3 regions of the Pantoea sp. B9002 genome follow, and region 2 is predicted to be linked to each of the others. Evidence: predicted binding sites of a transcription regulator. Region 2 holds the regulator's gene; each other region holds the start of a gene.
What was found. Region 2 encodes PurR, which represses purine synthesis genes. Its sites were predicted from a motif close to CANGCAAACGTTTGCNTG; they were not measured.
Positions count from the first base shown of each region.

Region 1: a site for PurR is predicted at 5,667-5,684, ahead of purT (formate-dependent phosphoribosylglycinamide formyltransferase). Genes of this name have one in related genera too.
Region 3: a site for PurR is predicted at 5,377-5,394, ahead of guaD (guanine deaminase). Genes of this name have one in related genera too.

Region 1 covers NZ_JACAPA010000038.1:74,896-85,742, reverse strand. Annotated here, with positions in the region: gene HX773_RS19235 (MurR/RpiR family transcriptional regulator) at 779-1,633, opposite strand; gene zwf (glucose-6-phosphate dehydrogenase) at 2,006-3,481, shown strand; gene HX773_RS19225 (bifunctional 4-hydroxy-2-oxoglutarate aldolase/2-dehydro-3-deoxy-phosphogluconate aldolase) at 3,669-4,310, shown strand; gene purT (formate-dependent phosphoribosylglycinamide formyltransferase) at 4,451-5,629, opposite strand; gene HX773_RS19215 (tellurite resistance TerB family protein) at 5,791-6,432, shown strand; gene HX773_RS19210 (S9 family peptidase) at 6,572-8,635, shown strand; gene exoX (exodeoxyribonuclease X) at 8,629-9,297, opposite strand; gene HX773_RS19200 (DNA polymerase III subunit theta) at 9,301-9,531, opposite strand; gene copC (copper homeostasis periplasmic binding protein CopC) at 9,685-10,062, shown strand; gene copD (copper homeostasis membrane protein CopD) at 10,066-10,847, shown strand, end outside.
Region 2 covers NZ_JACAPA010000017.1:11,334-22,219, reverse strand. Annotated here, with positions in the region: gene cfa (cyclopropane fatty acyl phospholipid synthase) at 1-375, opposite strand, end outside; gene punC (purine nucleoside transporter PunC) at 678-1,880, opposite strand; gene punR (DNA-binding transcriptional activator PunR) at 1,991-2,902, shown strand; gene purR (HTH-type transcriptional repressor PurR) at 2,899-3,924, opposite strand; gene HX773_RS11090 (YnhF family membrane protein) at 4,199-4,288, shown strand; gene HX773_RS11085 (C40 family peptidase) at 4,345-5,136, opposite strand; gene HX773_RS11080 (Grx4 family monothiol glutaredoxin) at 5,501-5,836, shown strand; gene rnt (ribonuclease T) at 5,872-6,540, opposite strand; gene gloA (lactoylglutathione lyase) at 6,648-7,055, opposite strand; gene HX773_RS11065 (alkene reductase) at 7,156-8,253, opposite strand; gene HX773_RS11060 (TetR/AcrR family transcriptional regulator) at 8,304-8,900, opposite strand; gene eptA (phosphoethanolamine transferase EptA) at 8,940-10,577, opposite strand; gene HX773_RS11050 (DUF1289 domain-containing protein) at 10,806-10,886, shown strand, end outside.
Region 3 covers NZ_JACAPA010000005.1:100,734-111,619, reverse strand. Annotated here, with positions in the region: gene HX773_RS03715 (glycine betaine ABC transporter substrate-binding protein) at 1-557, opposite strand, end outside; gene HX773_RS03710 (ABC transporter permease) at 574-1,290, opposite strand; gene HX773_RS03705 (MDR family MFS transporter) at 1,676-3,136, shown strand; gene HX773_RS03700 (DUF1161 domain-containing protein) at 3,167-3,463, opposite strand; gene HX773_RS03695 (DUF1283 family protein) at 3,516-3,851, opposite strand; gene HX773_RS03690 (YnfA family protein) at 3,982-4,311, shown strand; gene ydfG (bifunctional NADP-dependent 3-hydroxy acid dehydrogenase/3-hydroxypropionate dehydrogenase YdfG) at 4,438-5,184, opposite strand; gene guaD (guanine deaminase) at 5,569-6,897, shown strand; gene xdhA (xanthine dehydrogenase small subunit) at 6,894-8,336, shown strand; gene xdhB (xanthine dehydrogenase molybdopterin binding subunit) at 8,326-10,692, shown strand; gene xdhC (xanthine dehydrogenase accessory protein XdhC) at 10,679-10,886, shown strand, end outside.

The DNA.
Region 1 (10,847 bases), on a different contig from region 2:
GTTGACCATAGAAGACCCGAGGGGGCGACTGTGGAAACTCTATGATTCTTACAGGAGGCCGGAAGTCATCCCAGAGTGAAAACTCATTGACTTCTATATGAACATACCCTTAAGAGGTTCCCCACTGCCGTGGGTGCTCATGGCTTATCAGACCATGATTATCATCTAACAAGATAGAACCTTAAGGCATAAAGACTCTTCAAGCCCTCACCAAGCCATACTCTAATGGACTCCTGAGGCTATCCTGAGCGGTCCTCATTAAGCTCCTGTTTATGGAAGGGTGATTATCAATATCAACCCTAATCATAAGGGTCATTAGTAGCCTAAAAGCTTTGGTCATTGGGTATACATTTAGGCTTCCAAGTGATGATGTTAATGAATCGTTATGGTCTCTTTAAGAATCCGCTATAAAAATCTGAGAGGGTATCTCAATATTCATTCCTGAGTATTTACCCCCGTAGGCCCGCTGTGAGCTGGTCTGAAGGTCTTTATTTTAGCGTTACGTTATAACATAAAGGTGGGGCTCAAGAGTCTATGGGTGACAGTGGGGTGACACAAAGGTGACACAAGAAGTGGCACAAAGGGCTTGCCTTATGTGCTCTGAGAGCCTTATTCTGTGGGTCCTCACTAAGATTATCCCTCTGCTCAGTCCTTCTGAGACGTCTGGACATGAAGGACTCCGTTAGCAAAGTATCGTGTCGCTCTCAAGTGACACGTAGTGTTCATCTATTCTATATGATCGATGGGCTGTGATTCGACTCACATTGTGAATGTGATGTTAATTATTTTCCTGCGCCTGTTTCTCCAGGCGTGAATCTTTCAGCGCTTCTTTCACCCGTTTCAAATTTTCACGGAAAGCGGCGCCGCGCTCAAGGGTAAACCCTGTCGCCAGAACATCAATCACGGTTAATTGTGCGAGGCGGGAAACCATTGGCAGGTAGATATCGGTATCTTCGGGTACGTCGAGCGTCAAAGCCAGCGTGGCTTCCGCCGCCAGCGGGGAACCCGGAGAAGTGATAGCCAGCACAGTGGAAGCGTTTACACGCGCCAGGCGAGCCAGTTCTACCATATTTTTGGTGCGACCAGTATGTGAGATGAGAACAAACACATCGTTTGGACCACTATTTATGCAACTCATGCGCTGGATCACAATATCCTCTGACCAGATGACCGGCAGATTAAATCGCAAAAATTTATTGGTGGCGTCATGTGCCACCACGGCGGAGGCACCAAGGCCAAAAAAGGCAATTTTATGCGCGTTTGACAGCGCCTGAACCGCCTGACGAATCACCTGTGAGTTGAGTTGCTGGCGGACGCGGCTGAGGCCGGCTAATGCGGAATCAAAAATTTTGTGGCTATAACTTTCCACACTGTCATTTTCTTCCACATCGCGGCTCACCCAATTCGGGCTTTTGACCAGGCTCTGCGCGAGTTGCAATTTGAAGTCAGGGAAGCCGCGCGTGCCCATACGATGGCAGAAGCGATTCACCGTCGGTTCGCTGACGTCAGCGGCGCGAGCCAGCGTGGCGATGCTGGAGTGCATCGCCTGTTGCGGCGCGGCAAGAATCTGCTCTGCGACTTTACGTTCTGATTTGCTTAACGCATCGAGTTGCGCCTGAATCTGTTCCAGCATGGTTTAACCTAATGAGCGTCAATCACTTTTCCGCGTTCATCAATCAATGAAATCGCTGCCAATTCACAAGAATATACCGTGTAATAGCCCCTCGCACGCAGCGGAGGACAAATGTAAACGCGAATTTTTTGCGATACTTTGATCGCTGACGTGTTTTGCCACGACAAATATCGAAACAGAAAATGTGCTCAAATGGCACGCTACAACACACGTAACACCTTTATTACGTTCACAGTTAACGCCAGCAAAACGCTGCGTCCGGGTTGTCCTGGACCCGCTAAAAACGTACATTGTGCTGTAAGAAAATTACAATAAGGACCCGGCGTGATGAGAACGCTCAAGCCGGGTATATCCTGCAACGAGGAGAGGAAAATGGCGGTTACACAAACAGCCCAGGCATGCGATCTGGTGATTTTCGGTGCCAAAGGCGATCTTGCGCGCCGTAAACTGTTGCCATCACTGTATCAGCTGGAAAAAGCCGGTCAGATTCATGAAACCACTCGCATTATTGGCGTGGGTCGCGCGGATTGGGATAAAGCCGCGTATACCAAAGTGGTACGTGAAGCGCTGGAAACCTTCATGAAAGAGAAGATCGATGAAGCGCTGTGGGACACCCTCAGCAGCCGTCTCGACTTCTGTAACCTCGACGTAAATGACACCTCGCATTTCACCAAACTGGGCAAAATGCTTGACCAGAAAAACCGTGTCACCATTAACTACTTCGCCATGCCGCCAAGCACCTTTGGCGCGATTTGTGACGGTCTGGGCGCCGCCAAGCTGAACGCCAAACCGGCACGCGTGGTGATGGAAAAGCCGCTCGGCACCTCATTGGAAACCTCGCAAGAGATCAATGACAGCGTCGGCAAATATTTTGAAGAAGGCCAGGTTTTCCGTATTGACCACTATCTCGGTAAAGAGACGGTGCTCAACCTGCTGGCGCTGCGTTTTGCCAACTCCATCTTCGTCAACAATTGGGATAACCGCACCATCGATCACGTGCAGATCACCGTGGCGGAAGAGGTGGGCATCGAAGGCCGTTGGGGTTACTTCGACAAAGCCGGCCAGATGCGTGACATGATCCAGAACCACCTGTTGCAGATCCTCACCATGATTGCCATGTCGCCGCCGTCCGATCTGAGCGCAGATGCAATTCGTGATGAGAAAGTGAAAGTGCTGCGCTCACTGCGCCGTATCGATCAAACCAATGTGCGCGAAAAAACCGTACGTGGTCAGTACACCGCCGGCTTTGTGCAGGGCAAGAAAGTGCCAGGTTATCTGGAAGAAGAGGGCGCTAACAAGCAGAGCGCCACGGAAAGCTTCGTTGCTATCCGCGTGGATATCGATAACTGGCGTTGGGCTGGCGTGCCGTTCTATCTGCGTACCGGCAAGCGCTTGCCAACTAAATGCTCTGAAGTGGTGGTGTACTTCAAAAATCCTGAGATGAACCTGTTTAAGGATTCGTATGCTGAACTGCCGCAGAACAAGCTGACCATTCGTCTGCAGCCGGACGAAGGCGTGGATATCGAAATCCTGAACAAAGTGCCGGGACTCGACCACAAGCATAAACTGCAAACCACCAAGCTGGATCTGAGCTACTCCGAAACCTTCAACCAGTCGCATCTGGCCGATGCATACGAACGTCTGCTGCTGGAAACCATGCGCGGCATTCAGGCGCTGTTTGTGCGTCGTGATGAAGTTGAAGCGGCGTGGGGCTGGGTGGATTCGATCATTGATGCCTGGAACGCCGATGCCGAAGCGCCGAAGCCGTATCAGGCGGGGACATGGGGACCGGTTGCCTCTGTCGCGATGATTACCCGCGATGGCCGTTCCTGGAACGAGTTCGAATAAAGACCTAATGCTGAGCCCGCCAAATGTGCGGGCTTTTTTTCGTCCAAAATTCATTTTTCTTAAAAGTGAACCTGAGTTTCAAAAAATTTTGATATCCGATGGACGCCGCTCCAGCCGATCTTGTATGGTAGAGCCCAATTATTGACAGCGTGGCTGTACGCCGGGCTGATGCAACTAAGGAAACGTGATGAAAAACTGGAAAACAAGTGCTGAACAGATCCTGAAAACTGGCCCGGTCGTGCCGGTCATCGTGGTGAACAAGCTGGAACACGCCGTGCCGATGGCGAAAGCGCTGGTGGCTGGCGGTGTGCGCGTGCTGGAAGTTACGCTGCGGACGCCGGTGGCGATGGACGCGCTGCGTGCAATGATTAAAGAAGTACCGGAAGCGATTGTCGGTGCGGGCACGGTGATCAATACCCAGCAATTGAAAGAAGTGACAGACGCCGGTGCGCAGTTTGTCATCAGCCCAGGATTGACGGAATCGCTGCTGAAAGCCGCGGTTGAAGGTCCGGTGCCATTAATTCCAGGTATCAGCACGGTTTCAGAACTGATGACCGGCATGGATTACGGCCTGCGTGAGTTCAAATTCTTCCCGGCGGAAGCCAATGGTGGCGTGAAAGCATTATCAGCGATTGGCGGTCCATTCCCGCAGGTGCGTTTCTGCCCAACCGGCGGCATCTCGCCAGCCAACTACCGTGACTATCTGGCGCTGAAAAGCGTGCTGTGCATTGGCGGTTCGTGGCTGGTACCGAATGATGCGCTGGAAAGTGGTGACTGGGATCGTATTACACGTCTGGCGCGTGAAGCGGTTGAAGGCGCTCGCGTATAACGGTGTTTATCGGTCGCCATAAATGGCGACCCTACGGTAATGTGGCGGTTTTTTTGTAGGGTGCGCATTCATGCGCACCTTCATACATCTGCAATTTATTGCTTAATTGAGCGGCATAACGCCATTAATGGCGAGCACACTTAACCTTCAACTTTCACCGCTGCCGCACTGCCCACGGCGCGCGCGATAGCGTCATCGGTGTTTTCACCGGTTGCCAAAGCCACACCCAAACGGCGCTGACCGGCGATTTCCGGCTTACCAAACAGGCGCAGCTGCAATCCAGCACCCAGCGCGGCTTCGATATTCCCGAACACGACGTTCTGGCTATTCAGCTCAGGCAAAATCACTGCCGACGCGGCGGGACCGTATTGACGAATGCCGCCAATTGGCAGACCGAGGAAGGCACGCACATGCAGCGCGAACTCGGAGAGATCCTGCGAGATCAGCGTGACCATGCCGGTATCATGCGGACGCGGCGACACTTCGCTGAACACCACTTCATCACCACACACGAACAGCTCCACGCCAAACAAGCCGTATCCACCGAGTGCTTTCACCACGTTAGCGGCGATATCCTGCGCGCGTTGCAACGCCAGTTCACTCATCTGCTGCGGCTGCCAGGATTCACGATAATCGCCATCTTCCTGACGATGACCAATCGGCGCACAGAAGTGAATGCCATCTACCGCGCTGATGGTCAGCAGGGTGATTTCGAAATCAAACTTCACCACGCCTTCAACGATCACGCGGCCCGCACCGGCACGTCCGCCTTGCTGCGCATAATCCCAGGCTTTGTCCAGCTGGCTGGCTTCGCGAATAAAGCTCTGGCCTTTACCGGATGAGCTCATCACCGGCTTAACGATGCACGGGAATCCAATCGTCTCAGCCGCGGCCACAAAATTCTCTTTGCTGTCAGCAAACTGGTAAGTCGAGGTCGGTAACGACAACTCTTCCGCCGCCAGACGGCGAATGCCTTCGCGGTTCATGGTCAGACGTGCGGCGCGTGCAGTCGGCACCACTTTCTGACCTTGCGCTTCCAGCTCCAGCAGTTTTTCGGTGGCGATGGCTTCAATTTCTGGCACCACGAAGTGCGGCTTTTCCTGAGCAATCAGTGCGGCCAGCGCGTCGCCGTCCAGCATGTTGATCACATAGCTGCGATGCGCCACGTGCATCGCCGGGGCATCGGCGTAACGATCCACCGCGATCACTTCCACACCAAGACGCTGGCACTCGAGTGCCACTTCTTTGCCTAATTCGCCTGAACCTAACAGCATGACACGCGTAGCGGCAGGGCGCAGCGCGGTTCCAAGAGTCGTCATAATTTCACCTTAGCAGTCAAAATGCGCGCGCAGTATAAACGAAAACGTTTGCGTACTCACGCTTTCGCCACGATCAGGTTTGCCATACTTTTCCCGCTCTGACGTTAACTGACACAGCCTGCGGCAGCATGGAGAACGGAAAATTAAACAGGAGTTAAACGATGAGCAATTGGTTGCAGCAAATTCAATCGGTGCTGGCGAAAAAGGGCGGTAACGGAAAGTCGGGCGGCTTGAGTGACATGCTGGCACCCGGCGCATTGGGCGGACTGGCGGGATTCCTGGTCGGCAGCAAATCCACGCGTAAGCTACTGACCAAATATGGTGGCAAAGCCTTGCTGTTGGGCGGCGGCGCGGCGGCGGGCGCACTGCTGTGGAGCAAGTACAAACAGCGCATACGTGAAACCCATCAGGACGATGCGGGCTTCGGCCAGTTGCAAACGCCGATGGATCAACGCGCAGAGCGGCTAGTCACGGCGCTGGTGTTCGCGGCGAAAAGTGATGGTCATATTGACGATCAAGAGCGTGCCGCAATTGAGCAAAACATCCAGCAGGCCGGCTACGGCGCACAAGCCGAAGCGCTGATTCAGCAGGCGATGAATCGCCCGCTCGATCCCAACTGGCTGGCCGCCGATGTCAAAAACGAAGAAGAGGCGCTGGAACTCTATTTCCTCAGCTGCGCAGCCATTGATGTCGACCACTTTATGGAGCGCAGCTATCTCTCCGCGCTCGGCGATGCGCTGAAAATTCCCCAGGATGTGCGCGACGGTATCCAGCGCGATATCGACGCGGAAAAAGCCGCCTAATCCCGTTCGAAGGTTGCATCCGCAGCCTTCGCTTTTCATGTTTGGCTTACCCTGCGTAAAGTGATGCTGCGTGCAGCTTGGCATCGCGCACGATTAGTGCCACGCTTGCTGAATGTTGTCCTTCAGGGAGAAGAGCCTAATGAATCAGCCACACGCGAAAAAAATTCCCCATGCCATGAAGCTGCACGGTGAAACGCGCATCGATAATTATCACTGGTTACGTGATGACGACCGCGAAAATCCAGAGGTGCTGGCCCATCTGCACGCCGAGAATGATTACGGCCGTGCGATGATGGCGTCGCAGAATCCGCTGCAGGAACGGGTGCTGAAAGAGATCGTCGACCGTATTCCGCCGCAGGATCACTCGGTGCCCTATGCGAAAAACGGTTATCGCTATCAAAGCCGCTATGAAGTGGGCAATGAGTATCCGGCTTATTTCCGTCAGCCAGTAGACGCGCCAGCTGATGAGCCGTGGCAGCTGTTGCTTGATGGTAACCAACGCGCCGCGCACAGTGATTTTTACACCATGGGCGCGCTGGCGATTACGCCGGACAATCAGGTGATGGCCTTAGCGGAAGACTTCCTGTCGCGCCGCCAATACGGCATTCGCTTCCGTAATCTGCAGAGCGGCAGCTGGTATCCGGAAGTGCTGACTAATGCGTCATCCAGCGTGGCCTGGGCCAACGATTCCCGCACGCTCTATTACGTGCGTAAGCATCCGAAAACGCTGCTGGCGTATCAGGTGTGGCGTCATGAACTGGGACATCCGCAATCTGACGATCAGCTGGTGTATGAAGAGAATGATGACTCTTTCCACCTCAGCGTGCACAAAACCACTTCCGAGCACTTCATTCTGATTGCGTTGTACAGCACCAACACCAGCGAGATTTTGCTGATCGATGCCGAATATCCGGATGCGCAGCCACAAACCTTTTGTCCGCGTCGCCGCGACCACGAATACAGCATCGATCACTACAATCATCAGTTCTACATCCGTTCAAATCGTGACGGCAAAAATTTCGGCCTCTATCGCAGCGCGTGGCTGGCAGAAGCGCGCTGGCAATCGCTGATCCCGGCGCGTGACAACGTGGTGCTGGAAGATTTCCAGCTGTTCCGCCATTGGCTGGTAGTCGAAGAGCGTCAGCACGGCGTCAACACCTTGCGGCAGATAAACTGGGAGAGCGGCGAAAGCTTTGGTATCGCCTTCGACGATCCCGCCTATGTCACCTGGCTTGCCTACAATCCTTCGCCGGAAAGCGACACCTTGCGCTACGGCTACTCTTCAATGACCACGCCGACCACCTTGTTTGAACTGAACATGGAAACCGGCGATCGTCGCGTGCTGAAGCGCACGCCGGTGCCGGGCTTCAAATCTGAGGATTACAAAAGCGAGCATCTGTGGATCACGGTGCGCGATGGGACCGAAGTTCCGGTTTCGCTGGTCTATCACCACAAGCATTTCCAGCGCGGCAACAATCCGTTGCTGGTGTACGGTTACGGCGCTTACGGCAGCAGCATGGATGCCAGCTTTGGCACCAGCCGCATCAGCTTGCTGGAGCGCGGCTTTGTCTACGCGATAATTCACGTGCGCGGCGGCGGCGAGCTCGGCCAGCAATGGTATGACGGTGGCCGCCTGAAGAATAAAATTAACAGCTTCACTGATTTTATTGATGTCACCGAAGCGCTGGTGGCGAAAGGTTACGGTCATCGGCAGCAACTCTACGCAATGGGCGGCAGCGCAGGAGGACTACTGATGGGCGGCGTGGTGAACATGGCACCGGATCTGTTCCACGGCGTGGTGGCGCAGGTGCCGTTTGTCGATGTGGTGACGACGATGCTCGATCCGACGATTCCGCTGACCACCGGCGAATACGATGAGTGGGGCAATCCCGAACAGGCGGAGTTCTATCACACCATTCGCCAATACAGCCCGTATGACAACATCGAGGCCAAAGCCTATCCGCATTTGCTGGTCACCACCGGCCTGCACGATTCGCAGGTGCAGTATTGGGAACCGGCTAAGTGGGTGGCGAAACTGCGCGAGCTGAAAACCAACGATTCGCTGCTGTTGCTTTGCACCGAGATGGATTCTGGCCACGGCGGCAAATCGGGGCGTTTCAAAGCGTATGAAGGTGTGGCGCAGGAGTTCACCTTTCTGATCGGCCTGGCGCAGGGCAGCTTACCAGACCGCGTCGATTACTGATCGCTCTTCACGTACTTGCGCAGCGCCTGCCTTAACGGTGGGCGCAAATCGCGCACATTTTCCAGCACCCAACGCAGATAGCCGGGATCTTTCCGCGCAATGCTGCCAATACTCTGACCGCGATATTTGCCGAACGGGAATACATCGCCGCTCACGGGCGCGGGCTGGCATAAATTCGCCATCTGCTCGGCGTTCCAGCCGGAGGTTTCCATAATGCGGATCAGCAGCGCAGCGGTAACGTAGCAGTCATACAATGCGCGGTGCGCGTGCAGTTCGGCCGGTGGTGTGACATCCAGCTTCAGGCTGTGGCGCAGTGCCTGATTGCCATATTTAATGCCTGGCCACAGCTGACGCGCCAGCGTCATGGTGCAGATCCATTCGCCCGGCATAGTGGGCAACATGCGGCGATCAAAACTGGCGTTGTGCGCCACGTAATGCGGACTGCCATGATAGCGGCCAATCGCTTCTTCGATAGTGGGTTTGCCCACCACCATCGCTTCCGTAATGCGATGTACCGCCATCGCCTGACGACTGATTGGGCGATCCGGGCAGATTAAGTCGCTCATCGGATTGACGATCTGGCCATCAATGACATCCACCGATGCCACTTCCACCACGCCGCCCTGCAGGCCGCAGGTTTCGGTATCAATAACACGTAACATAAATTACTTCTGCTTAGGTTCGTAGGGCAGGCGCGACAGGCTAAGCGAAGCCTGGCGATAGTTCATTAAGCGCTGACGAAACCAGTCACGCAGCGCTTCGGGTTGCTCGCGTTCAACCATTTCGGCAATCACCGGCATATTGTAGCGCTCTTTAAATGCAACGCCCGCGGCGGCCAGATCGACATTGACTTTGTCTTTCTCTTCCTGCGAGAGCAGGGCAAGGTTTTGGCTCATGCTTTTCTCCTGATAAACAGGGGCAAAAGTAATGGTTTCGGACCCTGGGATCAAGCGGATTGGATCGCACCGCAAGTCTCGACACCTGCGGATCGGCGGCGTATCCTGCTGCCACGTTTGCGGTGGTTTGCCGCATTTAAAAGGGAAGAAGTCATGAAGAAAACTGCGTTCAACTCTGTCGTCGCGCTACTTCTGGCGTCATCAACGCTGGCCTTCAGCCAGGTTGCCATGGCGCATGCTCACCTGAAAACCCCGGTCCCAGCCGACAAAGCGGTGGTGGAAACCTCCCCGCAGAATTTAACGCTGACCTTTACCGAAGATGTTGAAGCGGCATTCAGTGGCGTGGATGTGCTCAATGCACAACATCAACCGGTAGCCGTCGGGAAAGCCAAACTCAACGATAAACAACACGATCAGCTGATTGTGCCGATCAGCCAGCCGCTGCCGTCGGGCAACTATCAGGTGAACTGGCATGTGCTGTCCGTTGATGGGCATAAAACCAAAGGTAGCTACACCTTCAGCGTGAAGTGACTGATGAGTTTGAGCACGTTGTGGATTGGCCTGCGGGCGCTGCATTTTATGTCGGTGCTGCTGCTCGCCGGTAGCGCCTTCTATACCGCGCTGCTGGCGCCGCGCCGCTATCGTCCGCTGCTATCACAGCGTTTAGGTTTAATTTTACATACCAGCGCGCTGTTGAGTTTGTTCAGCGCCCTGTTGATGCTGGCAACGCAAACCGGCTTGATGAGCGGCGACTGGCGAAATGTCAGTGATAGCGCAACCTGGCAGGCGGTTCTCAGCACGCGCTTCGGCCAGGTTTGGCGTTGGGAAATCGCTTTCGCACTGCTGAGCACGTTGGCGCTACTGCTGCGTGGCACACTGCGGCAAAATCTGCTGCTGTGCAGCGGCCTGTTGCAGTTGGTGGCTCTAGCCGGTGTTGGCCACGCCGCGATGCGCGATGGCTGGCCCGGATTGCTGCAACAAGGCAATCACGCGCTGCATTTGATTGCGGCTGCATTCTGGGCGGGCGGATTACTGCCGCTGTTATTGCTGATGCGTGAAGCGCGGCAGATTGCTTTTCGCACCGATGCGATTCGCTGCATGATGCGCTTCTCGCGTTACGGCCACCTGGCGGTGGCGCTCGCGCTGCTGACGGGCATCATAAATAGCGTGCTGATTGCCGGTTCGCCGTTGCATTGGCAAGCCACGCCGTGGAGCGAGCTGCTGGTGGTGAAAGTGCTGCTGGTCATGCTGATGATCGCTATTGCGCTGACCAATCGCTATCTGCTGGTGCCGCGCTTTCGCCTGGCAGCCAGTAA
Region 2 (10,886 bases):
ATCATTACCCAGATCGTAATGCTCTTTACCCACAATCCAGGCGCGTTTTTTGGATTGCAAATTAGTAAGACGCGCGGCGGCGATGCGCAACGTATCTTTAAAATGCCGCGGTAATTGTTTATCCAGATGGTGTTTTAAAACGCGATGGAAGAACATATCGAGCTGTTCGCACTCCCACCAACCATCCATGTAACTTTCACCTAATCCAAGCGATCCTTCCTCGAGAACGCGTTTAAAAAAATCTGGATGCTTTACCTGAATATCCCAGGGACGAGTGCCATTAACTGCAATATCAGCACGCTCTAGCAGTTCATTGACGATCCGAAACCAGTGGTTTTCTTCAAGGCTCACTTCTTCTATAACAGATGAACTCATAGCTTCTCCATCACCTTCCGATCTGAACCTGAGAAAAAGAATAGCCAATTTCCCAAGACCTGTGAGAGAACTCACGGAAAATCCGTGCGCCAGAAATCCGACGTTTTACAGAGGCATGAATTTGAATAGAAAAGTTGGACGCAACACTGGAGTATCGTGCAGACGCCATCCCGCGACAGAGTCGCCAAAGGTATTACATTTATATTATTGATTTAATACAGAATTACTGACCCACAGAGTATATGCTCACGTGGGTCAATATTCAACGGGTTATCGTTAGTTTGCTAACGAAAAGCGTTGAGTTATAGATTATCTTCGCAGGGACGGGAAGTGTGGGCAATATCACTTTGTGCGTTTGCCGATCGCTGGCAGACAAAGCCCGCCCACGCCAGTACCACGGTGGCTACCATCACTAACGTGGTGTTGAACAGCGCCTGCTCAAGGCCGGCGGAGACCAGCAGGCTGGCGACAAAGCACAATCCCAACTGGAATAAGTTCTGTAATCCTGCCGCTTTACCGGTGGCGTGCGGGAAGGGCGCTAATGCGCTGGCAACCACAATCGGATAGATCGCGCCATTGGCCAGCGCCATGCCGCAAAAGGGCATCAGCAGCACAAACAGCGGCGCTGAAGGCATCAGAGCGATGACAAACAGACTCAAAATACTCAGGCTATACAGCACCAGCAACCACGGCAGCAGTTGCGCGCCCTGATAACGATTTAACAACGTGCGACAGCCAAAACCGCCAATCAGAAACGCAATGGTCTGCGGAATATAACTCAGGCCAATGTCGCCCGGCGTCAGGCCAGCAGCGGAGAGAATGAAAGGTGAGCCCGTCAGCCAGGCGAAAAAGCTCGCCGAACATGCCGAATAGATCAAGACGTTACCGCTGTAAACGCGGGTGCCTAGCAAGGTGAACCAGCCGGGCTGTTTGCCTGTGGCAACTTTCTCGCGCTTAGGCGAGGTTAACTGCAGCGTACCGATCAGCAACACCACGGCAACCAGCGTCAGCGTGATGAAGATGCTGCGCCAGTGGAAGTGGCCGATCAGCCAGGCACCGAGCAGCGGTGCCAGCGCCGGCGACAGCGCAACCAGCGGCATAATCGTCGCAAACACTTTATTGGCTTTGGCTTTTGGATAGTGATCCACCACCAGCGCCTGCCAGCTCACGGCAGCGGCACAAACGCCAATCGCCTGCACAAAACGCAGCGCCAGCATCAGGCGGACATCGGTCACCCACAGCATCCCCAGACAACCGAGGGCGAAGATGGCTAAGCCCGCCAGCAAAATCGGCTTACGTCCGTAACGATCCGACAACGGTCCCCAAAAAACCTGGGCGCAGGCAAAACCGCCGAGAAACAGACTCAGGCTGGCGCTGATGGTGCCGGGTGCGGTAGCAAAATCACGCTGCATATCGCCAAAGGCGGGTAAATACATATCCGTGGCAAGAAAGCCGAGCATGCTGAGCACGGCGAGATAAGGCATAAATGCTTTAGACGACAACATGTTGATTCTCTTTTGGGCAGGTTGAACGCCGGGGAGTGTAAAAGGATGCAGCGCGCTTTGTGAAACGCTAATATTTGCATAGTGCTGTTAAATTTTTTGAAGGCAAAATTATGTGGTCAGAATATGCGCTTGAAGTAGTGGATGCGGTGGCGCGCACCGGTAGTTTTAGCGCGGCAGCGCAGGAGCTGCATCGCGTGCCTTCTGCCGTCAGCTATACCGTGCGTCAGCTGGAAACCTGGCTGGCGGTGCCGCTGTTTGAGCGCCAGCATCGGGAAGTGGTGATGACACCGGCGGGCGAGCATTTTGTGCGTGAAGGCCGATCTGTTATCAAAAAAATGCTGGCAACTCGCCGACAGTGTCAGCAACTGGCAAATGGCTGGCGCGGCGAGTTGAGCATCGCGGTTGACTGCATTGTAAAACCGCAGCGCACGCGGCAGTTAGTGAAGGACTTCTATCGCCATTTTCCCGATATGGAGCTGATTATCAGCTACGAAGTGTTCAACGGCGTGTGGGATGCGTTGGCTGATGGTCGGGTGGATGTGGCGATTGGTGCAACCCAGGCAATTCCGGTGGGCGGACGTTTTGCCTTTCAGGACATGGGCGCGCTGAACTGGCGCTGTGTCGTAAGTCCCGATCATCCGCTGGTAAACAGCAAGGAGCTGGATGATGAAACCTTGCGGGCGTGGCCATCGCTGGTGCTGGAAGATACCTCGCGTGCGTTGCCGCGCCGTATGACATGGACGCTGGATAATCAGCGGCGGTTGGTGGTGCCAGAGTGGGAAACCGGGATGGATTGTTTGCTGGCAGGATTGTGCGTCGGAATGGTACCGGGCCATTTGGCGCGTCCGCTGCTGGACAGCCACAAACTGGTTGAACTGGCGCTGCCGCAGGCGTTTCCCGACAGTCCGTGCTGCGTAAGCTGGTCCGAACAGCGCGCGTCACCGGCGCTGGCGTGGTTACTGGCTTATCTCGGGGATGCCGAAACGCTGAACCACGAATGGCTCAGCGAAGTGTCGGCTTAGCGGCGATAGTCGCGGAACGGACCGTACGCCACCGAACGGCGTTCAATCAGCGTTGGCTGGACTTCGATTGTTTGCGGATCTTCGCGCTTGCTGGTAATGCGATCCAGCAGCATTTCCAGCGCTTTTTCACCCAGTTCGGCTTTCGGCTGGTGCACGGTGGTCAGCGCTGGGGTGAAATAGCGCGCGTTGCGCACGTTATCATAGCCAATCACCGAGATATCCTGCGGTACGCGCAAACCCATCTCATCAGCGGCGCAAATCGCGCCCATCGCCATGATATCGCCACCGCAGAACACCGCGGTTGGACGCTGTTTCTGATTTAAAATCTGCTGCATCGCCTGATAGCCCGATTCAGGTTCAAAGTCGCCCTGAACCACCCATTCCGGACGCACCGTAATGCCCGCTTCGTTCATTGCCTGCAGGAAGCCAGCATGACGTCCGCCGCCGGTGTTGCGCTCCATCTGGCCTGGAATGGCACCGATATCGCGATGGCCGCGTTCGATCAGATAACGCCCGGCGAGATAACCGCCCTGAAACGCATTGTCCTGCACGGTATCGGTGAAATCACCGCGTGACGCGCCCCAATCCATCACCACCATGGGGATATTGCGGTTCTCTTCCAGCATCTGCAGCAAATCGTCTGGATATTCCGAACACATCACCAGCAATCCATCGACGCGCTTTTGCGCCATCATCGACAGGTAAGCGCGCTGCTTTTGCAGATCGTTGTGCGCATTGCCGAGAATCAGCGTATAGCCGCGTTCGAAACACCGGTTCTCCACCGCTTCGATAATTTCAGCAAAGTAGGGCGCTTCGCTAGAGGTCGCCAGCAGACCCAAGGTTTTGGTGTGATTGACTTTGAGACTACGCGCCACGGCACTCGGCGAGTAGTGTAATTCTTTGATCGCTTCCCATACGGCGTTACGCGTCTCTTCCGCAACGAAACGCGTTTTGTTGATGACATGCGAAACCGTGGTGGTTGAGACACCCGCGCGTTTTGCGACATCTTTAATTGTTGCCATGAAAATGGTACTCCTGGGCTTATCGCAACTTACTGATAAGTATATTGTTAAACGTTTGCGTCTGCTAATGCTTTTACAGCCCAAAAAAGCGGGCAAAACGGTAGGTTCTAGCAGGCGAAATCACTTCATCACGCTGTAAATACAGCATGCGCAAAATCTGTTGCGCAACGAAAGGCGGCGATTCTAGCAAGCTGGCGCGGATAACACGAGATTTTTGCCCATTGCTGTGCGAAAATCGCCTTAACCCTGATGATTGTGTGACTAAGGAGTTGTGATGAATACCGACCTGAAGCTGGCGCTAATGACCACTGTTGGCGCACTGTTGATGATTATCGCCTTTAGCTTTACCGCGATCATGCATTAACAAAAAAGCCGGAGCTGAGAACAGCATCCGGCTTTTTTATCTTTGTTGCGCAACAACTAGCGAATGGTTTTTGGCGTCATCATACGACGCGCGCCCACATAGTGTTTCTGCCAGTAATCCTCACCCAATGCGCTAATCTGAATATCTTTGCCGGTACGCGGCGACTGAATGAATTTACCATCGCCGAGATACACGCCCACATGGTCGGCGGTGCCGCGATTATTGATGCGGAAGAACACCAGATCGCCTTTCTCCAGCATTTCACGCTTGATCGGTGCCGCATCGCGCAGGTGGTACATCTCATTAGCGGTGCGTGGGAGTTTGAATTTAACCAGATCTTTATAGGCGTACCACACTAAGCCGCTGCAGTCGAAACCGGTGTGTGGCGAAGCGCCGCCCCACTGATAAGGTTTACCGAGCTGACCCATTAATTTGGTCATCGCCGTTTCACGCGCTTTTTGGTAACGCTGGCGGTGCGCTTTACTCATTTTGATGCCGGTCAGTGCTAACGCTTCATCATTGACGGCGATCTCTGGCGTTTTCTTCGCTAACCGTTGATGACCGTATTTCTTAGCAGAGAGTTTCAGCGGGGATTTTTTGCTGGTGGTTTTGTGCAGCGCGGTTTCTGTTTTGGTCTGTTTTTTGAGTTTGAATTTTTGAACAGCAGTCAGGCGCGATTTTTTGGTGGTGGTTTTCACCGGACGTCGTTTGCGGCGCTCGTCTTCACGTGCGCTCTTTTTCTCTGCTTTAAGCGAACTGGCGTTAACGGGCGCATGCGGAGATGCAGCGGCCACATTAAAGAACAGTTGGGCTAAAGCCAGTATGAAAAGCGTAATTAGTAGACGCATAATCCGGTTACAGGTTAAGCAGGCTGAATCAAAGCAGACTGCGGAAAAGTGAGAGAAATCTGATCAAGTGACCAGCGCCGAGGCAATTCTAATCCACTTTTTTTGCAAAAGGTAAGGCCTTTTTCCATTAATATGTTACCAGATTGATTCTGTAGCAAAAATGAGCGATTTCAGCTGGTTAACACAGCGAAACTATTGCTAATTATTAATTTATTAATGCCAATTAATGATATGAAAATGTTATTTGTCATGCGTTAACTTAACAAACATGGCGATTAGCCAGTGCAAACGCAAAATCCCGTTTTCAGTACGGGAGCGAAATCGCTACAATAAACAAACACGAAGTAGAAGATTAAGGAAGGCAATAATGAGTACTGTTGAAAAAATTCAGCGTCAGATCGCAGAAAACCCGATTCTGCTGTACATGAAAGGTTCGCCGAAGCTGCCAAGCTGCGGTTTCTCGGCGCAAGCCGTGCAGGCGCTTTCTGCGTGTGGCGAGCGTTTCGCTTATGTGGACATTCTGCAGAACCCGGACATTCGCGCTGAAATGCCAAAATACGCTAACTGGCCAACCTTCCCGCAGCTGTGGGTCGATGGTGAACTGGTCGGCGGCTGCGACATCATCGTTGAGATGTTCCAGCGCGGTGAACTTCAGCCACTGCTGAAAGAGACCGCTGAGAAGTATAAAGAAGCGGAATAATGCAGAAGGCCGACAAATGTCGGCCTTTTCTTTGGTTACTCGGCAGACGCGTCGTCTGCGGATTCTTCACTGAAAGCCAGCGGCCAGCCGCCCAGGCGTTTCCAGCGGTTCACCAACTCACAGAACAGCGTCGCGGTTTGCTCAGTGTCATACAGCGCCGAATGCGCTTGCGTGCTATCAAACTCCATTCCCGCCGCTTTACAGGCTTTCGCCAACACGGTTTGCCCGAGCACTAAACCGCTCAATGCCGCGGTATCAAAAGTGGCAAACGGGTGGAACGGATTGCGCTTCAGGCTGGCGCGCTCTGCGGCCGCCATCACGAAGTTGAGATCGAAAGTGGCATTGTGCGCCACGATAATGGCGCGATTGCAGCCGCTATCTTTGGTGCCTTTGCGCACCATTTTAAAAATCGCATGCAGGGCTTCATATTCACTTACCGCACCGCGCAGCGGATTGGTGGGATCGATGCCGGTAAACGCCAGCGCCGCAGGATTCAGAATGGCGCCTTCAAACGGTTCCACATGAAAGTGCAGCGTTTCATCGCGGTGCAACCAGCCGTCTTCATCCATTTTCAGCGTGGTGGCTGCAATTTCCAGCAGTGCATCGGTTTGTGCATTGAAACCCGCGGTTTCAACGTCGATCACAACAGGATAAAAACCGCGGAAGCGTTGGTGGAGAGCGTTTAAAGCGTTCGATTCAGACATCAGGATCTCATGGCAATAAATAGGGCAGCGCGCATTATGGCAAAAATCGCAGGAGGGTGCAGCAGGAGAGGGAAGTCAGCCTGCAAATAGCAGGCTGACGAGCAACCTTAGTTGCCTAAGCCGTGACCGGCATGTTTGTTTTCAATCAGCTCGATTTTGTAGCCGTCTGGATCTTCAACAAACGCAATAATAGTTGAACCGCCTTTAACCGGGCCCGCTTCACGCGTCACGTTGCCGCCCGCGCTGCGAATGCGTTCGCAGGTGTCAGCCACATTGTCCACGCCCAGCGCGATATGGCCGTAAGCGTTGCCGAGATCGTATTTATCCACGCCCCAGTTGTAAGTCAGCTCAATCACCGCGCCTTCGCTCTCTTCGGTGTAGCCAACGAATGCCAGAGTGTATTTATACTCGGTGTTTTCGCTTTGACGCAGCACGCGCATGCCGAGCACGCGGGTGTAGAAATCGATAGAACGTTGCAAATCGCCAACGCGTAACATGGTGTGAAGTAAACGCATAACATCCTCTTTTTTAAAACGTCATCAGTGCATGACAAGCAACTTAGTATACACACTGATGAAACAACGCTGCCGCCTATCCGCCGCGGCAGCTATTTTCTTACAGGGTTGGATAATCGGTATAACCTTCCGCGCCGCCGCCGTAGAAGCTCTCAGGACGCTGCGGATTGAGTGGCGCATCCTGCTGCAGACGGGCAACCAGATCCGGGTTGGCGATAAAGTCGCGACCAAACGCCACCGCATCAATCAGGCCGCGCGCAATCAGATCGTCGGCTTTCTCAACGGTGTAAGCACCGGCACCGATGATCACGCCTGGGAACAGGGCGCGCACTTTTTCACGGAATGCATCGCTGTAAGGCTGTCCGCCCGCCCAGTCTGGCTCAGAAAGGTGCAGATAGGCGATGCCGCGTTTGCCTAACTCGGCGATGTACCACAGCGCCGCTTTTTCTTCTTCCGGGCCATTTTCCAGATTCTGGAAGGCACCGATTGGCGAAACGCGGATACCGATGCGATCGGCAGACCAGTTGGCAATCGCCGCATCCACCACTTCCAGCGCGAAACGGCCACGCTTCTCAATCGAACCGCCGTACTCATCGCTACGCTGGTTTGAGCCGGGCGCGAGGAACTGGTGCATCAGATAGCCGTGCGCGGAGTGCAGCTCCAGCAGGTCGAAATCGGCTTCACGCGCATTGGCAGCGGCCTGACCAAAATCTTTTACGATTTGCTGAATTTCAGCCACTGACAACTCGCGCGGCACGGAGGTGTCTTCACGATAAACAGAACCATCCGCGGCGCGCAGCGAAGTGCGCGTACCCGCCGCCAGCGCGGTTGGCGCGACCGGCGCTTTGCCTTCTGGCTGCACGCTGTGATGAGAAATGCGTCCGGTGTGCCACAGCTGCACGGCGCTGTGACCGTTGGCGGCATGAATGCCTTCGTTAATCACTTTCCACGCGGCAATTTGCTGCTGTGTGTGCAGACCCGGCGCACCGGCATAGCCTTTCGCCTGGAAAGAGATCTGAGTGGCTTCGGTGATGATCAAACCGGCACTGGCGCGCTGTTGATAATATTCTGCCATCAGCGGCGTAGGGATATCGCCCGGCTCAATGCTGCGCAGACGCGTCAACGGGGCCATGAAAATGCGGTTCGGTACGGTAATCGCGCCCACTTTGAGTGGGGAGAACAGCTGCTTACTCGCCATATTGATTGCTCCAGGAAGACCGGTCGTCTAGTCACGACGCTTTTTAAAAATCAGTGACTTATCAGCCACTGTTCGATGGTGTTGAGCGCCAGGCTAATCGGGCCTGGCTCTCGGGAAATCTTGCTCTGCAAACTGGCTCCGAGCCACAGCAAGTAGCAGCGCTGCGCCAGCTGCTGCGGCGTTTGCCCAAACGGCAGCGGCTGCTCAGCCGCCACCTCAGTCAAACAGCGCGTGTAGGCAGCGATGATGGCGTTGGCACCCTGTTGCAGTGCATCGCGCATCGGTTCGGAGAGATCGCACACTTCGGCTGACAACTTCACGCCAAGACAGCCAACAATATGACCTTGCTCGATAAACAGCCGTTCGCCATAGCGGAAATGCGCTAACAGGCGCTCGGTCGGCGTTAAATCGGGCAGATTCAATTGCTGATCAATCTGCTGCTGGAAGTGGGCGAAGTAGCGCTCAATCAGCGCAACGCCAAAGGCCTCTTTCGAACCGAAATAGTGGTAGAACGAGCCTTTGGTGACTTCCGCCAGCGCCAGCATCTCGATCAATCCCATGCCGGTAAAGCCGCGCTGTAAACAAACCTGCTCGCCAATAGCGAGCAGATGTTCACGGGTATCGTTGCGTTGCAGAGTCTTATTCATGGGTCGCAGGTTATTAGACCAGTCAGTCTAACGCAACCCTCAGGCGGCAGTTTGGCACGATCTGATCATGTCCAGCTGCGGCTGATACTGCTGCGTCTGGATATTGAACATGCCTAAAACCGTATGGAAAAGATTATCTTGTGAAACCTTTGCGTCGGCAGCTTGCTGGCGTAAACAGGCTTCATTGATGTGGTTCGCCGCCGCGTATCCCGGTGACATCCACATCAGCAGCGGAATATGTGTTTGCTGCGCAGGCGCAAACAGGTAAGGCGCGCCGTGCAGATACATCCCGCGCTCGCCAAGCGATTCGCCGTGATCGGAGAGATAAACCAGCGCCACATTAAAGCGATCGCTCAGGCCTTTGAGTTTATCGATGGTGCGACTTAGCATGTCGTCGGTATACAGCAGCGAATTATCGTAAGTATTCACCAGCGCCTGATGATCGCAATCCTGGATCTGCTTGCTGTCACAGGTGGGCGTGAAACGGCGGAACTCAGCCGGATAGCGCTGATAATAGGCTGGGCCGTGGCTGCCCATCTGATGCAGCACGATAATGCCGTCGTTGTGCAGGCTAGCGACATAGTTATCAAGACGATGCGGCAACACATCATCCAGGCAAAAACCATCATGACAATATTGCGGCAGTTTCCACTGCGTCATATCAGTGTGCGGCACGCGGTCACAGGCGCCTTTGCAGCCGCCATCATTTTCGCGCCACAGTACGCTCACGCCCGCGTGGGCAAGGATGTCGAGTACGCCTTCCTGATGGTGCGCCAGATTGGCGTCGTAATGCACGCGGGGCATATTCGAGAACATACAGGGCACGGAAATAGCGGTTTCTGTGCCACAGGAACTGGCGTTGGGATAGTAAATCACCTGCTGTTTTTTCAGTTCTGGATTGGTCTCTCGCGCGTAACCACCCAACGAGAAGTTCTCGGCGCGCGCCGTTTCGCCCACCACTAACACCACCAGCGTTTTACGGGTTGCTGCGGAGATGAACGGACCTTTATGTGCATCTTCGCCGATTTTCACCAGCGCCTGGCTACCTTGCAGATAACGTTGATCGACATAGTGGCCGGTACCGCTGACGATATTGGCCGGGGTAATCATCTTGATCAGGTTTTTATTATTGCGAATCAGCGAGGCGTAATCTTTGTAAAACAGCGCCGCCATCAGCAGTATCACCAATATTGCGCCCAGTGCGCCCGTCAGGCGTTGCAGCAGATTCCACCACCAGCGCGGTCCACGACGAATACGCACGCTGCAAATCAGCGCCACCGGCACCATCCCCATCAACAGCATCCAGAGTAGATAGCGGCTGCTGAACAACGCTGAGGCTTCCTGCGGGTCGGACTCAAAGACGTTTTGCATCATATTGGTGTCGATCACCGTGCCAAAACTGTGCATGAAGTAATTGGCGGCGGCGCTGACGAACACCAGCACGATCAGCAACGGCTTGCGCAGATACGGCCAGGCTGCAAGCGAGAAAATAAAATAGAAAGCCGAGGCCAGCACCAGTGGAATACTGGCGGCGAACAGATAATCGTGGGGATGATCGTAAGGGATCATTTCCCAGGCGCGCAGCAAGAAAAGGGCATTCAGGACTAATGCGAAAAACAGGGCAGCAATAAGGTTAAATCCGCTGGTGCCGCACTGCAGGGTGGTCGGGAATCTCATGAAAACTCAACGGTAAGAAGGTGTGTGACAATCGTATGAAGACAAGCTGAGGAAAACCTTAACCACGAGTAAACATAAACCATCCAAATCCGATAAACGCTGGCTATTTGGTAAACAGGCGTAACCAGGCGCCATAATGGCTTGATTATGCGCAATCGGCGTCTACTCTTTGCACAATGTCATTAAGCTGTTATCAATGTGATATGAGATGTTAATTGCGGAGTGGATGTGGCCGAGCAACTAGAGTTCTTCCCCGTTCCCAGCCCGTGTCGTGGCATTTGCCAAAGTGACGCGCGTGGCTATTGTCGT
Region 3 (10,886 bases), on a different contig from region 2:
GGCTTCAGGCCATCGGAGCGGCCCGAGAATTCCAGGTCCAAGCCGAGTTTCCAGTTATGATCCGGATCGTTCTTGCGTACCTCTTCCAGCTTCGCCACCAGTTGCGACATGGTATTGATGCCTTCTTTGTCCGCGCGATCGCGTTGCATGGCAAACGCATAGGTATTGTTCATCGGTGCAGGATTGAGCCACACCAGGCCCAACTTCGCATCCAGCTGTTTCACCGTTTTATACGCGTCTTCGGTCGACATCGGCTTATTGATGTGGTTAAAGATGATCAGCGAAGTACCGGTGTATTCCCATGTCATATCAATCTGTTTATTGATCATCGCGTTACGACCAATAGTGGTGGCGATATTGGTCTTGGGGATCACCTGAAAACCTTTCTTTTGCAGCCAGATCACCGTCATCGCAGAGAGGATGTGCTGCTCCGTAAAGCTCTTGGTTGCCATGGTAATCGGGGTTGCAGCCGCGGCGCTTTGGCTGATTGCCAGCGTCGCGGTGAGTGCCAGCGCAGTACGTTTAACCCAGCGCGCCAGCTTATTGGCATTGGCCATCACAAAACTCCTTGTGTTAAGCCGCAGAGTGCGGGCTGAGATAACGTCCCAATGCCGCGAGCAGCATGTCGAGCACCAGCGCAACCAGCGCCGTGGCCACAGCGCCGAGGATCAGCGTAGGGAAGTCGTTGAGGTAAATGCCGGGGAAGATCAGCTCGCCAAAACTGCTGGCGCCAATCAGAAACGCCAAGGGCGCGGTGCCGACGTTAATCGCCGTGGCGATGCGCACGCCTGCCAGAATCACCGGCAGCGCATTGGGAATTTCCACCTGACGCAAACGCTGAAACTTCGTCATACCTATACCGTTGGCGGCTTCGATCAGCGACGGCGGTACCGCGCTTAAACCGGCAAAAGTATTACGCACAATAGGCAGCAGCGAGGCGAGGAACAGGGCAATCAGCGCGGGACGATCGCCGATACCGACAATCACCATCGCCAGCGCCAATACCGCCAGCGGTGGCAGCGTGTTACCCACGTTGAAGATTTGCATCACGTATTCTGCCCAGCGACGGGCAAACGGACGACTCAGCATGATCCCGCTGGGAATGCCCACCAGCAGCGCAAAGAACATTGACCAAAACACTAAAAACAGATGCTGCTGTCCGAGATACATCAAATCTTCCCGGCGGTCGCGCAGCGTATTCAGCCCCAGCCCCCAAACCAGCAGGGCAATCACCGCAACAATCGCGAGCAGAGCCAGCCCAGCGCGGCGGGCGAGCGATGCATTTTGCATAGCCAGTGTCTCCCTGATTCATAAAATCGTTCGATATGGTGACGTCATTCCCAGGATGGCGGCGCAGTGTTAAAACGTACACATACGAAAATCCTTCACCCCGTTAAATTGCAGTTAAAATGACTGTTAGCAGATGCTTTTTCAGTGAATAACTGGAAAGCACCGCTTAGACCTATAGCAATGCTTGTCGATAAGCGCCAGTTTTTGCGGCAAAATCAGACAGATAGAAATAATCAAAAATCGCATCTAACCCGCATGGAATAAGGCATCATCCGACAATAAAAAATTTTCATCGAAATAAGTGACGACGTCACTAATGGGGCGCACGCAGAGGAAACTGGTCTGGTAAATTTTCAGCTAGCCTTGTTAGAAATTAGGGAGACATATGACTGAAACTGCAGAATTGAACACGGAACATCGCCACTGGATTCTCATCGGCTGCATGCTCGCTATGTTTATGGCGGCGATTGAAGTCACCATCGTGGCCACCGCGATGCCGACCATCATTGCCGATCTTGGCGGCTTTTCGCAGTTTGGCTGGGTATTTTCCATCTATTTACTGACGCAAGCCGTCAGCGTGCCGCTGTATGGCCGACTGGCAGACATGTGGGGCCGCAAACGGCTGCTGTTTATAGGTGTTTCGCTGTTTTTGCTGGGATCGATTCTGTGCGGATTCGCCCACAGCATGACGTGGCTAATCCTGTTTCGCGCTTTTCAGGGTTTAGGTGCCGGCGCGATTATGCCGCTGACCTCCACCATTGTGGCGGACGTCTATTCGCCGCGCGAACGCGCCAACGTCCAGGGCTGGCTCTCCAGCGTCTGGGGCGTGGCGGCAATCATCGGTCCGCTGAGCGGTGCGTGGCTGGTGCAGCACTTTAGCTGGTCGGTGATTTTCTGGGTCAACGTGCCGATTGGCGCCATCGCCATGCTGCTGCTGGCGCGTTTTCTTCCGTCGCGCGAACAAAATCAGGCCACCACGCTCAATCTCACCGGCAGCTGCTGGCTGATGATCTGCGTAACGGCGTTGCTGGTCGCGCTGTTGCAGGCAGAAGTGCTCGGCTTCTGGCTGGTGCCGTTCCTGCTGCTGGCGGTCATCGCCGCCTGGCGTTTAAAACAGCATGAACAGCGTGCCGATGCGCCGCTGTTTCCGCTGGAAATCTGGCGCAGTCGGCTCATCGTCGCTGGCAACATCGGCAACCTGATTATCGGTGCCAGCATGATGGGCATCAGCGCCTTTCTGCCGACGTGGATTCAGGGCATCACCGGCGGCACGCCGCTGCAGGCCGGCAGCGCACTGGCGATGATGTCGATTGGCTGGCCGCTGGCCAGCACCTTAAGCGGCAGGTTGATGCTCATCACCTCCTATCGCTTCACCGCGCAGTTGGGCGCGCTGCTGCTGATTGCGGGCAGCGCGTTGCTGCTGTTACTACGCAGCGACAGCTCGATCATGCAGGCAGGATTCACCGCCTTTGTGATTGGCACCGGCATGGGCATGACCAGCACCACGTTTCTGGTATCGGTACAGAACCATGCGCATTACGACATTCGCGGCATTTGCACCGCCTCAATTATGTTTAGCCGCATGATCGGTTCGGCGATTGGTACCGCGTTATTGGGCGCGGTGCTGAACCTCAACTTGTCGCTGCGGCTGCCGCAGGCGGACGATCCGATGCAGAAAATCATGTCGCACGAAAGCCGTCAGGCGCTGCCGGAGGCGACATTGCATGACTGGACCGGACAAATCGCCAGCTCATTACATTGGGTATTTGTGGTGTCATTGCTGATTGCGCTGTTAACGCTGTGGGTGGCGTGGATGATGCCGCGGCAAAGGCCGGAAGTGGAGTAAAAGCAGGGCGGCCAGAGAGCCGCCCGAAGGTTACTGCGCTGGCGTATCCTGAGAGCTGCCCGCGCCGTCTGGCACGGTGCTGTCACCATCACGGCCAGTTTTCTTGTAGACGATTTTCTGTGTGTCGTTCTCGCAATGACCCACTACCTGACCGCCGACCTGATCGGCTTGATCATTGGCCACGATATCCAGCGTGAAGTCCGATTCGGCGACGCCGTTGTTAATGATTTTTTTGCTGATGTCCGCTTTGACACTTTCACAAGAAGCCTGCGCCAATACCGGCAGCGACAACATCGCCATCAGCAGAACTGCATTACGTTTTTTCATCATTCACTCCTTTGGTCAGAAATCCTGTCAAAACTATAGCAGTGATAAACGATTAGGGTGCAAGTGGACGTCCGGTGCGGCGGTCAAGGCAGCGCAGCGTGTTCGGTTCCCAATAGGCATTAACGTTGTAGCTCTTTTCGCAGGAGTCGCGGGTATCAAAGGCTTTGTCCGCTTTATCGAACTCTTTCTCGACGCGCGTATTGACCTTGTTGCGCAGGTTTTTGGTATCGTTCCACTGCTCTTTGCTCTGGCGCGCGGCTTCATTACTCGAGGCGCTGCTGCCATCTTCAATAATCAGGCGATCGGTTTTGGCCGAAGCGATGGGCGCAGCCATTAACAGGCTAGAAGTCACCACGGTAGCCAGCAGGGCGGAAAACAGTTTTTTCATCGTCATTTCCTTCAGTTAACACCAGCACAGCCGGGATCGCGGCTGTAACAACCATGGGCGCTAGTATATCATCGCTGCTTCTTTGCTCACCAGCGGTGAGCGCTTTGTTTAGCTTAGCGAGAGATTTTCTATGCTGGTAAAAACCGCCTTGCTGTTTTTTATCACTGCGATAGCGGAAATTGTTGGCTGTTTCCTGCCGTGGCTGTGGTTGAAGAAGGGCATGACGGCCTGGTTGCTGGTGCCCGCCGCAGCGAGTCTGGCGCTGTTTGTCTGGTTGTTGACGTTGCATCCCGCCGCGAGCGGACGCGTTTATGCGGCCTATGGCGGCGTATACGTGCTGACGGCGCTGATCTGGCTGCGCGTGGTGGATGGCGTAAAACTGAGTACGTGGGATTGGGTCGGCGCGCTGGTCGCCTTGAGCGGCATGTTAATCATCGTGACGGGTTGGGACCGCGCGTAATAATCGGCCACACAGGCGTTCGATATTAGGGGAAACATCCCGATGAGGTCGTAGCGGCGAAAGCCGCCGGAGCGCCTCACGGGATGGTCGCCCCGGGTATCTCGATCAAAAAGCGTATAACCGCAATTAACCTTTATGTACTTTCAGTCCTGCGGTGGTTTGCGTCACCGGCATAATCTCCAGCGTATTGATGTTGACGTGCTTCGGCAGCGTCGTCACCCAATAGACCGCTTCGGTCACATCTTCCGCCGTCAGTGCGGTGGTGCCTTCGTAAACCTGGCCCGCTTTATCGTCATCGCCCTTGAAGCGCACGTTTGAGAACTCGGTGCCGCCCACCAAACCTGGCTCGATATCGGTCACGCGCAGCGCGGTGCCATGCAGGTCGGTACGCAGATTCAGGCTGAACTGGCGCACGAATGCTTTGGTCGCGCCATACACGTTGCCACCCAAATAAGGCCAGCTGCCGGCAATCGAACCGATATTCACGATATGACCGACGTTGCGCTCAACCATTGCAGGCAGCACCGCACGCGTCATGTACACCAAACCTTTGTTGTTGGTGTCGATCATATTTTCCCAGTCTTCGATATTGGCTTTGTGCGCCGGTTCCACACCCAACGCCAGGCCAGCATTGTTAACCAGCACATCAATATTGCGCCATTCAGCGGGCAGGGAGGCGATCACTTCATCGATGGCGGCGCGATTACGCACGTCCAGCTGAACGGTATATAGATTGTCGCCCAGCTCATCTTTCAACTCTTTTAAGCGCTCAGCGCGACGTCCGCTGGCGATCACTTTGTGACCTGTAGCAATGAAGCGGCGGGTGATACTTTGACCAAAACCAGCAGTTGCGCCAGTAACAAAAATAATCATCTCACTGTTCCTTAAACGATTTCAGGTTATCAGCCACACCTTAGCATTAACCTCGAACCCATGCTCATGAAAACCAAAAGGAGCGTGTTGCAGGATTTTTCCTGCACATTACGAGTGCATTAGCGCACCACAAAGACGCATCTCATCAGGCGATAAACACGCCATGCCCGACAAAACTCGCCGCAATGTTAAATCGCAACCGTTTGCGATAGCAGGCAACCGGTTGCGCATACGGTTGCTCGCCAAGCTTGACACAAAAACCCATCAAATCAACCTATTATATTGAAAGTAAACAGTATTTTTTGTTCTTTGCATTGGCATGCGCTTTGCAAACTATCTTTAAGGCAATTACCTGCACTAATAAAAAAGCACCAAGGAACCATTATGCCTTACGCACCCGAAACGCTGCTGCGCGCCAGCTTCTTTGATTTTACCGCTCTGGCCGCGCAGCCAGACGACATCGCTGCCAACGCGCGCTATCTCGAAGATGGCTTATTAACGCTGCGTGACGGCAAAGTGGTCAGCCTTGAAAGCTGGCAAATCGCGGAAGGGCGCGTCGATCCGACGCGCGTCACCGATCTGCGCGGCAAACTGATCGTGCCCGGCTTTATCGATACCCATATTCATTACCCGCAAACCGAGATGATCGGCGCCTTTGGCGAACAGCTGCTGGAGTGGCTCAACCAATACACTTTCCCGGTGGAGAGCCAATATCACTGTCCCGATCACTCGGCAAAAATGTCGGCGTTCTTCCTGCATCAGCTGCTGTCGAACGGCACCACCACCGCGCTGGTGTTCGGCACCGTGCATAAGCAGTCGGTCGATTCGCTGTTCAGCGCCGCGCAGCAGCTGGATATGCGGCTGATCGCTGGCAAAGTGATGATGGATCGTAACGCGCCGGAATACCTGACCGAAACGCCAGAAGAGAGCTATCAGCACACGCGTGAACTGATTGAGCGCTGGCATCAGCGCGGTCGCCTGAGCTATGCGCTCACACCGCGTTTTGCGCCGACCTCGTCGCCAGAACTACTGGATAAAGTGCGTCAGCTGCGCGAGGAGTTTCCTGATGTCTGGATGCACACGCACTTGAGCGAAAACCAGCAGGAGATCGCCTGGGTAAAAGCTTTATTCCCGGAGCACGCAGGCTATCTTGATGTCTATCATCACCACCAACTCACCGGCAAACGCAGCGTGTTCGCGCACTGCCTGCATCTGGAAGATCAAGAGTGGCAATGCCTGCATGACACCGATTCATCGATTGCCTTCTGCCCGACGTCAAACCTGTTCCTCGGCAGCGGCTTATTCAACATCAAACGCTGCTGGCAGCAGGGCGTGCGCATGGGCATTGGCACCGATGTTGGCGCAGGCACTACCTTTAATCTGCTGCAAACGCTGGGCGAAGCCTACAAAGTCGGCCAGCTACAGCAGTACAAACTCAGCGCCTGCGAAGCGTTTTATCACGCCACCTTAGGCGGCGCGCACGCGCTCGATCTGGATGACGTTATCGGCAACTTCAATCCCGGCAAAGAGGCCGATTTCGTGGTGCTCGATGCGGCGGTATCGCCGCTGCAGAAGCTGCGCAATGCCAACAGCAAAGACATCTGGGAGCGGCTGTTTGTAATGATGACGCTTGGCGACGACCGCAACATCGCGCAAACCTGGGTGAGCGGCAAGCCGGTTTGGCAGCGCGAAAGTGAGGAGCAAATCGCATGATCCAGTTCTTACTCAACGATCGTTTAATCACCGAACGCGAGCTTGATCCCAATCTCACCGTGCTTAACTACCTGCGCGGGCAGCAGCAGCGTCGCGGCACCAAAGAGGGCTGCGCGTCTGGCGATTGCGGTGCCTGCACCGTCACGCTCGGTAAAGTGGTGGACGGACAAATGCAGTATCAGGCGGTGAACAGCTGTTTGACGCTGGTCAGCAGCCTGCAAGGCAAGCAACTGATTACGGTGGAAGATCTCAAACAGGGCCGCGAACTGCACAGCGTGCAGCAAGCGATGGTGGATTGCCACGGCTCGCAATGTGGTTACTGCACGCCGGGTTTCGTGATGTCGCTGTTTACCCTGCAGAAAAACAGCGCTGGCTGGGATCGTCATCAGGCGGAGCAGGCGCTGGCGGGCAATTTGTGTCGTTGCACCGGCTATCGTCCGATAATGGATGCGGCGCAGCAGGCGTGTGAACAACCTGATGCGGATGCCTTCAGCGCCAATGCACCCGCGCTAGTACAGCGTTTACAGGCGCTCAGCAACGATGAAGTACAGATCATCGAAGCCGCGGGCAGCCGCTGCTATCTGCCAAAAACCGTCGCGCAACTCGCCGAGCTCTATCAGCAACATCCTGAAGCCCGTTTGGTGGCTGGCGGCACCGATCTGACGCTGAAAATCACCCAGCAATATCAGCGCTTGCCGCTGCTGATCGCGCTGGATCAGGTGGATGAGTTGAAGGTCTGCCATGAAGATGAAACGCATCTTTATCTCGGTGCCGCCGCCTCATTGCACCATTGCTATCAGTTTTTAGCGCAGCACATTCCGGCGTTTAGCAGCATGCTGGAGCGTTTTGCCTCGTTGCAAATTCGTAATCAGGGCACGCTCGGCGGCAACATTGGTAACGCATCGCCGATTGGCGATTGCGCGCCGATGCTGCTGGCATTAAATGCGCGTCTGGTTTTGCAGCAGGGTGAAAAGAGGCGAGAAGTGCCGCTCGATCAATTCTTTATCGCCTATCGTCAAACGGTCTTGCTGCCGGGTGAATTCATTCGCAGTATCACCATTGCTAAAGTGACGGTGTCACCCAACTTTGCGGCGTGGAAAGTGGCTAAACGGCTGGATGATGATATTTCCGCGGTTTTCGCCGCCATCAATCTGCAAATTGAGGAAGGTGTGATTGTGGAAGCACGGCTCGCCTTTGGTGGTATGGCCGCCACGCCGAAACGCGCGCTGGCGGCTGAAGCACAATTGCTGGGTCAGCCGCTGAATCTCAGCGCCATCGAAAAAGCCTGTAGCGCGCTGAGTGAGGATTTCCAGCCGCTGAGCGACTTCCGCGCCAGCGCCGATTATCGCCTGCAGGTGGCGCGCAATCTGTTGCGCCGCTACTACGCGCAAGCGTCTGGCGAGCTGACCATTACCGAGGTATCGCGCTATGTCTCATAACCGTCCGGAACTGAACGAAACGCTGCTGAAAACCCAGTTCGCCACCGGCATGCAAACGGGCGTGGGGCGCAGCAATAAACACGAAAGTGCCGACAAGCATGTCTCCGGTGAAGCGCTGTATATCGACGACAAGCCGGATCTACCGGGATTGCTGCATCTCTGTCCGCGTCTGAGCGAGCACGCGCATGCGCGCATCACCAAGCTGGATGTGCAGCCGTGTTACGCGGTGCCGGGCGTGGTCAGCGTGCTGACGTGGCGTGATGTGCCGGGCCTCAATGATGTCGGTCCGCTTGAGCCGGGCGATCCGCTGCTGGCGCAGGACAAAATCGAATATTTCGGTCAAATCGTCATTGCCGTCGCCGCTGATTCACCGGAAGCGGCGCGTGCCGGGGCCGCAGCGGCGATTGTTGAGTATGAAGCGCTGCCGGCGGTGCTCGACGTGCGTGAAGCGCTGGAACAGCGTTTCTTTGTGCAGCAGCCGCACATTCACCAACGCGGCGATGCCGAAGCCGCGCTGGCGCGGGCGTCACGCCGGATTCAGGGCGAATTTCACATCGGCGGTCAGGAACATTTCTATCTGGAAACCCAGACGGCGCTGGTGATCCCCGGCGAAGATGACAGCTTGCAGGTGTTCTCCTCGACGCAAAACCCCACCGAAGTGCAGAAGCTGGTGGCGGAAGTGATGGGCATCACCATGAACAAAGTCACCATTGATATGCGGCGCATGGGCGGCGGCTTTGGCGGCAAAGAGACGCAAGCGGCGGGCGTGGCGTGTTTGTGTGCCATCGCCGCCCGTCAGCTGCGTAAACCGGTAAAAATGCGCCTGGCGCGCCGCGACGACATGCAGATCACCGGCAAACGCCATCCGTTTTATGTCCGCTACGATGTCGGTGTTGATGACGACGGTCGCTTCTGCGGCGTGAAGATCGATCTGGCTGGCAACTGCGGTTATTCGCTCGATCTCAGCGGATCGATTGTCGATCGCGCGATGTTCCACGCCGATAACGCTTATTACCTCGGTGATGCGCTGATTACCGGCTATCGCTGCCGCACGCATACCGCCTCGAACACCGCGTACCGTGGCTTCGGCGGGCCGCAAGGCATGGTGGCGATTGAGCAGATCATGGATCACGTCGCGCGCGAAGTTGGGCTGGATCCGCTCGAACTGCGCAAACGTAACTATTACGGCAAAACCGATCGCAACATCACCCATTACCACCAGCAGGTGGAAGACAATCTGCTGGATGAGATGACGGAGCAATTAGAAACCAGCAGCGAATACGCCGCGCGCCGTCGTGAAATCAGCGCGTTTAACGCCAGCAACCGTTTTATGAAACGCGGACTGGCGCTGACGCCGGTGAAATTCGGCATCTCTTTTACCTCCAGCTTCCTCAATCAGGCGGGCGCGCTGATTTTGATTTACACCGATGGCACGGTGCAGCTCAATCACGGTGGCACCGAAATGGGTCAGGGCTTAAACACCAAAGTGGCGCAGATTGTGGCGGAAGTGCTGCAAATTGATATCAGCCAGATTCAGGTGACCGCCACCGATACCGGCAAAGTGCCCAACACCTCGCCAACCGCGGCGTCCAGCGGGGCCGATCTCAACGGCAAAGCGGCGCAAAACGCCGCGCAAATCCTGCGCGATCGCCTAACCGAGATGCTGTGTCAGCAACATCAATGCGCGGCAGACGCGGTGCATTTCAGCAACGGCATCGTGCGCGTCGGCGAGAAACACTTCACCTTCGCCCAGGTTGCACAGCAAGCGTGGCTTAATCAGGTGCCGCTTTCTGCCACCGGTTTCTACACAGTGCCGGGCATCCATTACGATCGCGCCGCCGGACGCGGCAAACCGTTCTATTACTTCTCCTACGGCGCGGCTTGCTGTGAAGTGCTGGTGGATACGCTGACCGGCGAATACCGTTTGCTGCGCGCCGATATTTTGCATGACGTGGGCGCGTCGCTGAATCCGGCCATTGATATCGGCCAGGTTGAGGGCGGTTTTGTGCAGGGCATGGGCTGGCTCACCTGCGAAGAGCTGGTGTGGAACGACAAGGGCAAATTGCTCACCGATGGCCCGGCCAGTTACAAAATCCCGGCGATCAGCGATGTGCCGAGCGATTTGCGCGTCACGCTGGTTGAGAACCGCAAAAATCCGCAGGACACGGTATTCCACTCCAAAGCCGTCGGCGAACCGCCGTTCATGTTGGGCATCGCCGTGTGGTGCGCGTTGCAGGATGCAGTAGCCAGCGTCGATAACTATCGCCGCCATCCGCAGCTGGACGCGCCCGCCACGCCGGAGCGGGTGTTCTGGGGGATTCAGCGCTTATCAGGAGCGGACCATGATTTATCATGACTGGATCAGCGTGTTACACAGCCTGCGGGAAAAACGTGAAAGCTGCGTGCTGATCACCGTGCTCAGCGAGCGGGGCTCCGTGCCGCGCGATCGCGGCAGCAAAATGGTGGTCAGCGCCAGCGACACCTTTCTCACCATTGGCGGCGGCCATCTTGAGTATCAATGCATTGCGCAGGCGCGAGAGATGCTGCAGC